2 regions of the Faecalibacterium prausnitzii genome follow, and region 1 is predicted to be linked to the other one. Evidence: riboswitches for the same ligand, from Rfam matches in the RefSeq annotation. Region 1 holds a riboswitch; the other holds the start of a gene.

Region 1 (3,546 bases):
TCGGCTGAGTCAAGGTCTGCCTTGCCTGTGACAGTGATAAAATCACCGAACAGCCCACAGGCGGTAATCCGACAGTTCCAGCCGGGGAAGGTATCGTATTTTTCTGCCCATGCGTCCTGCATGGAGTAAGGATCGTATTTCAGATCCAAAGGCTTGGCATTTTCAAAACCTGTGGTGAGCCATGCCGGGTCCACGGCATTGTTGAACTTCTGCACATGATCAAAGAAGGTCCGTATCCGCAGGTCAGATACGCCGGCATTCTGCAAAAGTTTGGAAAGAAGAGCCTGTGTATTAGAATCTGCCAAATTGGAGTATTCAATTTGCTGAAGGACGGGCTGAGAAGCTTTTTGAGTGCAGCCCCCTGCCAGAAATGCACCGCAAAAAAGTGCAGCGGAGCAGACAAGAAAAGTTCGACGTTTCAAAAATGGTCACCTCGTTGTGTTTTTCGGAAAGTTTCTTTGAGTGCCGGAGTCTCAACCATAGGCGAAGAGAGCAACGCCGTTGGTCTCGTAACGAATGGTATCACAGATAAACAAAGAAAATCAATGACTTCTGTCGTATTTGACCATATATAATGTTGCAGTATCCATATCCCATACGGCTAACGTCCATGTGGGGAAAGACAATGCGGCAGTTTTCTGAACGATTTTCTTCATGTCGGACACAACAGGAGTATACCCAAGTTAAAATAAGAATTTTCCGTTTTTTCCGAATGGAAGGTTCAAATCGCTTTCCAGTTTGAAAACGGTGTAAAGTCAGACGTTGGGGGTTGTATCGAAACCGCCTGCAAAAGCCTGAAAACGGTGCAGGCGAAGCAATGCAGCCCCCAAAAATCGGCTTCAACAAAAAGAAAAGCACCATACTTCCTACGAAGTACAGTGCTTTTTTGGTGGAGAATAGCGGGATCGAACCGCTGACCTCTTGCATGCCATGCAAGCGCTCTCCCAGCTGAGCTAATCCCCCACATGTTTGGTTTCGTGTCTTGCGACGTGAATTATTATACCAGCAGGAAGGGGCGCTGTCAACACTTTTTTCGAATTTCCTGCGAAGTTTTTGCGGAGAAAGGCGCCCCGGCGGGCGGTAGACCTGCCGGGGCGCGATGGTGCGTGAAAAATCAGGCTTTGGTGTACTGGCGGTCGAAGATCTGCGGGGCCACCTTGATGAGCAGCACAGCGGCCACCACGGTGAGCAGGGTCTCCGGCAGCATGTAGCTGGCATTGTAGACCAGGCTGTAGGTCCAGGCGCTCAGGCCCTCGTTCAGGTTGCCCCAGACGAGTACGCCGGAGAGGAAGCTGCACAGGAAGCGCAGCACACCGGCCATAAAGGTGCCGAAAGCCACGCCGACCATCCGATTCTTGAAGGGGCGGGCAAACAGCTCAGCCGTGCCCAGCGCCATAAAGGCGATGAGGTAGTCCAGCAGGACTTCGCCCAGGAAGTACAGGAAGGTGGGCGTCGGGGGCGCCCAGAAGCCCAGCAGCATTTGCAGGCAGCCGTTGACCAGGCCGGTGAACAGGCCCCACTTGACGCCATGGCGGAAGGACACCAGCACAAAGGGCAGCATGCTCAGCAGGGTGACGCTGCCGCCGTTGGGCATGGTGAAGATCTTGATGTTCGACAGCACGGTGCCGATGGCGATCATCAGGGCGCACTCCACCAGAATGCGGGTCTTGGAATAGGAATTCGACATTTTGGATTCGCTCCTCTAAAAATATAGTACACAAAAACAAAATACGCCTGCGATCAGCAGGCGTAGAGGCTTCGTTTGTGAAAGATGGGAACATTCCGCAAACTTACCTACGCCGGCATTACCCGGATCAGGTTCAAGGGTACTCCGCAGTGTGCGGATCTCAGCCTTTCGGCGCCCCTGTTTTCATGTCCGTCTCCCAGTATAGTCGTCCGACGCCAAAAGTCAAGCCCCGGCGAGCATATTGCGCCCCTCCGCCTCATATTTTTTACCAAGGAGTCTTGCGGAGGAGGGGACAGGGCATGAAAGTGGAACCGGAACAGCGGGCCGCACTGCTGGGGGAGTACATCGCAAAAAACAGCGCAACGGTGCGGGCCGCAGCGCGGGCGTTCGGGTGCAGCAAATCCACCGTGCACAAGGATGTTTCGTCCCGGCTGCGGCGGGTGGACCCCGACTTGTTCCAGCGGGTGCAGGCAGTGCTGGCCCGGAACAAGGCCGAGCGGCATCTGCGGGGCGGGGCGGCCACCCGCCGGAAATACGGCAAGAAATAAGAGCGGCGGCGCATCCTTATAGATAGGTTATATAAGGGTGTGCCGCTTTTGCTGCTATTTGCTGCGGAATTGTTCCAGCGCGGCCTTTTCGAGCCGGCTGACCTGCGCCTGGCTGATGCCGATCTCCCGCGCCACCTCCATCTGCGTTTCGCCCTTGAGGTAGCGCAGCTCCATGATCCGCTTTTCGCGCGGGGTCAGGGACGCGACGGTCTCCCGGAACTGCAGGCCGCTGATCCAGCTGTCCTCGCCGTCGGGGTCACGCACCTGGTCGATGACATACATGGCGTCGCCGCCGTCGGTATAGAGCGGCTCCTCAAGGCTGAGCGGTTCCACCACCGACTCCAGCGCCGCCGTCACCTCCCGGCGGGACAGGCCCGCCTGCTGCGCGATCTCGTTCACCGTAGGCTCCCGGCCCAGCTGCTTTTCCAGCCTCTCCCGCGCCTGCATGGCTTTATAGGCCGTATCCCGCAGCGACCGGCTGACCCGCAGGGCGTTGTTGTCCCGCAGAAAGCGGCGGATCTCGCCGATGATCATCGGGACGCCGTAGGTGGAGAACCGCACGTTCTGGGCCGGATCAAAGTTGTCAATGGCCTTGATCAGCCCGATGCAGCCTACCTGAAACAGGTCGTCGAGATTCTCGCCTCGCTGGGCGAACCGCTGCACCACGCTGAGCACCAGCCGCAGGTTGCCCTCGATCATCTGCTGGCGGGCGGCGGCGTCGCCCGCATGGACCCGCGTCAGCAGCTCCCGCTTCTGTGCTTCGGTCAGGACAGGCAGCTGTGCCGTATCCATCCCGCAGAGCTCGACTTTGTTGTACATCCGCGCCCCTCCGGTTTCGTTTTGACGTTACCGGAAGTATGGGGCGGGGGCAGGGGAATCATGCGTGGGAATTTTTGCCCGCTCAGTCCTCCAGCTTCTTTTTCAATTCCCGGATGATGCGTTTTTCGAGGCGGGAGATGTAGCTCTGGCTGATGCCGAGGGCGTCGGCGGCCTCTTTCTGGGTGCGCTCGACGCCGTCCAGCAGCCCGAAGCGCAGTTCCATGATCTGGCGCTCCCGCGGGGAGAGCAGGGCCACCGACTGCCGGAGGGTGGCCCGCTCGGCACTCTGTTCGAGCCGCTGGCTGACCAGATCCTCGTCGCTGCCGAGGATGTCGGAGAGAAGCAGCTCGTTGCCGTCGCCGTCCACGTTCAAAGGCTCGTCGATGCTGGCCTCCTGGCGGCGGTTGGAGCTTTTGCGCAGATACATCAGGATCTCGTTGCCGATGCAGCGGCTTGCGTAGGTGGCAAGTTTGATGTTCCGTTCCGGCGTGA
Region 2 (3,546 bases), 540 kb from region 1:
GCCCCGCAGGTGGTGCAGGTGTAGCTGGTCAGGCTGGCGGCCTCCATCTCATCCCAGACAGGAGCGGCTGCTTTGCGCCGCGCCGCTTTTTTCTGGTCTGCCTCGGCGGCGGAGTCGGCCTTTTTCTGCTTGGCCGCGTACTGCGCCTCGATGTCTGCCACCTCATACGCCGAGCCGCAGTAGTCGCAGACGAGCTTGCCGGTGGCGCTGTCGAAATGCAGGGGGCCGGTGCAGGCCGGGCATTGGTAATTCGTTACTTTATCAGCCATTCAGGATGCCTCTCTCATGCGCCGAAGGGGCTGCCGCATTCCGGGCAGAACTTCGGCGGGTGGGCCGGGTCGGCAGGGGTGAAGCCGCAGTTCGGGCACTTGCCTGCGGGCTTCGGCTTGCCGCACTCGGAACAGAATTTGCCGCTGTTCTTTGCGCCGCAGCTGCACACCCAGACGGTGGGCGCTTCGGGCCGGGGCTTGCCGCAGGCGGTGCAGAACTTGCCGGTGTTGCCGCTCTGGCCGCAGGAGCAGGCCCAGCCGGAAGCCGGGGCGGCCGGCGGAGCGGGCTGCTGGGCCCCCATCTGGTAGAGGGTCTGGGCGTTGACACCGCCCGCTGCTGCCGCCTGATTGACCCCCATGAAGGCCATGGCCGGGCCGGCGGCGGTGTTGGAAGCAGCCGCCTGCATGGCAGCGGCCTGTGCGCCCACCAGATGAGCGGCTGCGCGGGTGGGGTCCATGAAGGCGGCACTGCGCTGCAGGTCCTTGATCATCTGTTCGTCTTCTTCGCTGGCCTTGACGCCGGACACGCCCAGCGAGACGATCTCGATGCCGCGCAGCTTGCTCCACTTGGCGCTGAGGGCCTGGTTGAGGGCATCGGCCAGCTCGGTGGTGTGGGCGGGCAGGGAGGAGTAGCGGATGCCCTGCTCGCTGATGCGGGCAAAAGCAGGCTGCAGGGCGGTCATCAGCTCGGTCTTGAGCTGGCCGTCCAGCGCGTCGCGGGTGTAGGCGTTTTCCACATTTCCGCAGACGTTGGTGTAAAACAGGATGGGGTTGACGATGCGGTAGCTGTACTCGCCAAAGCAGCGGATGGCGATGTCGAGGTCGATGCCGGCGCGCTGGTCCACCACCCGGAAGGGCACCGGGTTGGGGGTGCCGTACTTGTTGCCCACCAGCTCCTTGGTGTTGATGTAGTAGATGCGCTGGTCGGCGGCGGCCTGCCCGCCAAAGCCGAACCGCTTGCCCATCTCGGCAAAGACGCCGTCGATGTCCTTCAGCCCGCCGCTGAGCAGGGAGGGCTGGGTGCCGGTGCTGTAGGTGTATTCGCCCGGCTCGGCGCACAGCTCTACCACCTTGCCCTGCTCCACGATCAGGGCGCACTGGCCCTCCGCCACGGCCACGACGGAGCCGTCGGAGATGATGTTCTCATTGCCGTGCTTGTTGGCAGAGCGACGGTCGGTGCGCTTCTGCCCCTTGACGGCCAGCACTTCGGCCGGGAGGGCATCGCAATAGAAAAACTCTTTCCACTGGTCGGCCATCACGCCGGAGGCCGCGTTCATTGCAGCTTTTACAAGACCCATATTCCAAATCTCCTTTGAAGTGGTTTTGGTTGCGGAACTGTTCCTAGTATAGCACAGAAGCACTGCAAAAGGAAACTGCCTCTTGCAATTTTGGCGCGATGGGTGTAGAATACTCCCGACAACAAAATACAGGGGAGCTCGTCATGCGGGCTGAGAGGAAGTGCTCAAACTTCGACCCTTTTACCTGATGCGGATAATGCCGCCGTAGGAAGTCATCACGATGCGTTTTCACAGGGGCTTCCGCAGAGGGAGCTCCTGTTTTTGTTTTCTGCCGCAGCCGCCTTGTGGGCGGCTCCGGGCCGAGGGGGAGCGCCCTGGGCCTTGAATCGACGCGATGGGAAGCCGTGTTCCGGCGTGAGAGGAGACCAGAAAGTCTCGACCGCTTTGCAATAGGAGGAATCCTCATGAAAGCACTCTCTACGAAAAAGCTGGCTCTGGCCGGGATGCTCTGCGCCCTGGCCGTTGTGGGCAGCGTGTTCAGCTTCCCCATTTTTGGCAGCAAATGCGCCCCGGTGCAGCACATGGTCAACATCCTGTGCGCTGTGCTGCTGGGCCCCTACTACGGCATCGGCGTGGCCTTTGTGGCCTCGCTGCTGCGCAACCTGCTGGGTCTGGGCAGCCTGATGGCCTTCCCCGGCAGCATGTTCGGTGCCTTGCTGTGCGGCATCGTCTACCACAAGACCGAAAAGCTGCTGCCCACTCTGGTGGGTGAGGTGTTCGGCACCTCCATCCTGGGCGGGCTGTGCGCCTACCCGGTGGCCATCCTGCTGATGGGCAAGAGCGCGGGCGATATCGCATTCTATGCCTACATCGTGCCCTTCCTCGTCTCGACCGCAGGCGGTGCGGTCATTGCAGGTGTGCTGCTGGCCGCGCTGCAGCGCTCCGGCGCTCTGCGCTCCATGCAGACCAGCCTGAGCTGAGGAGGGCACCGTGACAGCGTTTGGAGCTCTTTTCGACCGGGTGCGGGAAACCTCGCCCCTCGTCCACTGCATCTCGAATCTCGTCAGCGCCAACGACTGCGCCAACATTGTGCTGGCGGCCGGGGCGTCGCCCATCATGGCGGATGACCCGGAGGAGGTGGAGGAGATCACGGCGCTGAGCCGGGCCCTCTGCCTGAGTCTGGGCACCCCGAGCCCCCGCAAAGCCGAGGCCATGGTCAAAGCGGGCCGCACCGCCGCCCGGCTGGGCCTGCCGGTGGTCTTTGACCCGGTGGGCGTGGGCGCATCGCAGTTCCGCCAGAGCATCGCGGCCGAGGTGCTGCGGGAAGTGCCCGTCACCGTGCTGCGGTGCAACGCCTCGGAGCTGCAGGCGCTGAGCGGGCTTGCGCAGGTCTCACGCGGGGTGGATGCCGGCAAGACCCTGCCGCCGGAGGCCCTGCGGCCGCTGGCTGAGCAGTTTGCCGCGCAGCACCACTGCGTCGCGGCAGTGACAGGGGCCGAGGACATCGTGACGGACGGGAAGACGACCCACATCCTCCGCAACGGCACTCCGCTGCTGCGGCGGGTGACCGGGGCGGGCTGTATGCTGTCGGTCCTGACGGCGGCTTTCGTGGGGGCCAACCCCGACCGCCCGCTGGCCGCGGCGGCGGCCGCCGTCTGTGCGATGGGCCTTTGCGGCGAGACTGCCGCTGCCCGCCTGACCGGCGAAGAGGGCACCGGAACGCTGCGCATGTATCTGATGGATGCCGTGTCCAACCTGACCGGCGAACAACTTGACCAAGGAGCAAACGATGAACTGTACTGCTGAGATGTTGCGGCTCTATGCCGTGACCGACCGCGCCTGGGTGGGCGAACAGACCCTGCCCCAGCAGGTGGAAGCTGCCCTGAAGGGCGGAGCCACCTGTGTGCAGCTGCGGGAAAAAGATCTGGGCGACGCGGCCATTCTGGCAGAGGCGCTGGAGATCTCCGCCCTCTGCAAACGGTACGGTGTGCCGTTCATTCTGAACGACAACGTGGCGCTGGCCAGGCAGTGCGGGGCCG

What was found. A riboswitch is a leader RNA that binds a small molecule or an ion and turns the genes downstream of it on or off. The one in region 1 is predicted to bind thiamine pyrophosphate.
Region 2: it holds a riboswitch for thiamine pyrophosphate, as region 1 does, so the genes downstream of both, thiW (energy coupling factor transporter S component ThiW) here and thiT (energy-coupled thiamine transporter ThiT) in region 1, are expected to answer to the same signal.

What each region holds. Positions count from the first base shown of each region.
Region 1 covers NZ_CP065377.1:1,181,293-1,184,838, forward strand. Annotated here, with positions in the region: gene I5P96_RS05780 (DUF4300 family protein) at 1-422, opposite strand, end outside; tRNA gene I5P96_RS05785 (tRNA-Ala) at 888-963, opposite strand; gene thiT (energy-coupled thiamine transporter ThiT) at 1,115-1,687, opposite strand; TPP riboswitch at 1,774-1,876, opposite strand; gene I5P96_RS05795 (sporulation transcriptional regulator SpoIIID) at 1,987-2,235, shown strand; gene sigG (RNA polymerase sporulation sigma factor SigG) at 2,290-3,054, opposite strand; gene sigK (RNA polymerase sporulation sigma factor SigK) at 3,137-3,546, opposite strand, start outside.
Region 2 covers NZ_CP065377.1:638,122-641,667, forward strand. Annotated here, with positions in the region: gene I5P96_RS03065 (Trm112 family protein) at 1-269, opposite strand, end outside; gene I5P96_RS03070 (SPFH domain-containing protein) at 284-1,567, opposite strand; TPP riboswitch at 1,688-1,795, shown strand; gene thiW (energy coupling factor transporter S component ThiW) at 1,972-2,487, shown strand; gene thiM (hydroxyethylthiazole kinase) at 2,498-3,313, shown strand; gene thiE (thiamine phosphate synthase) at 3,297-3,546, shown strand, end outside.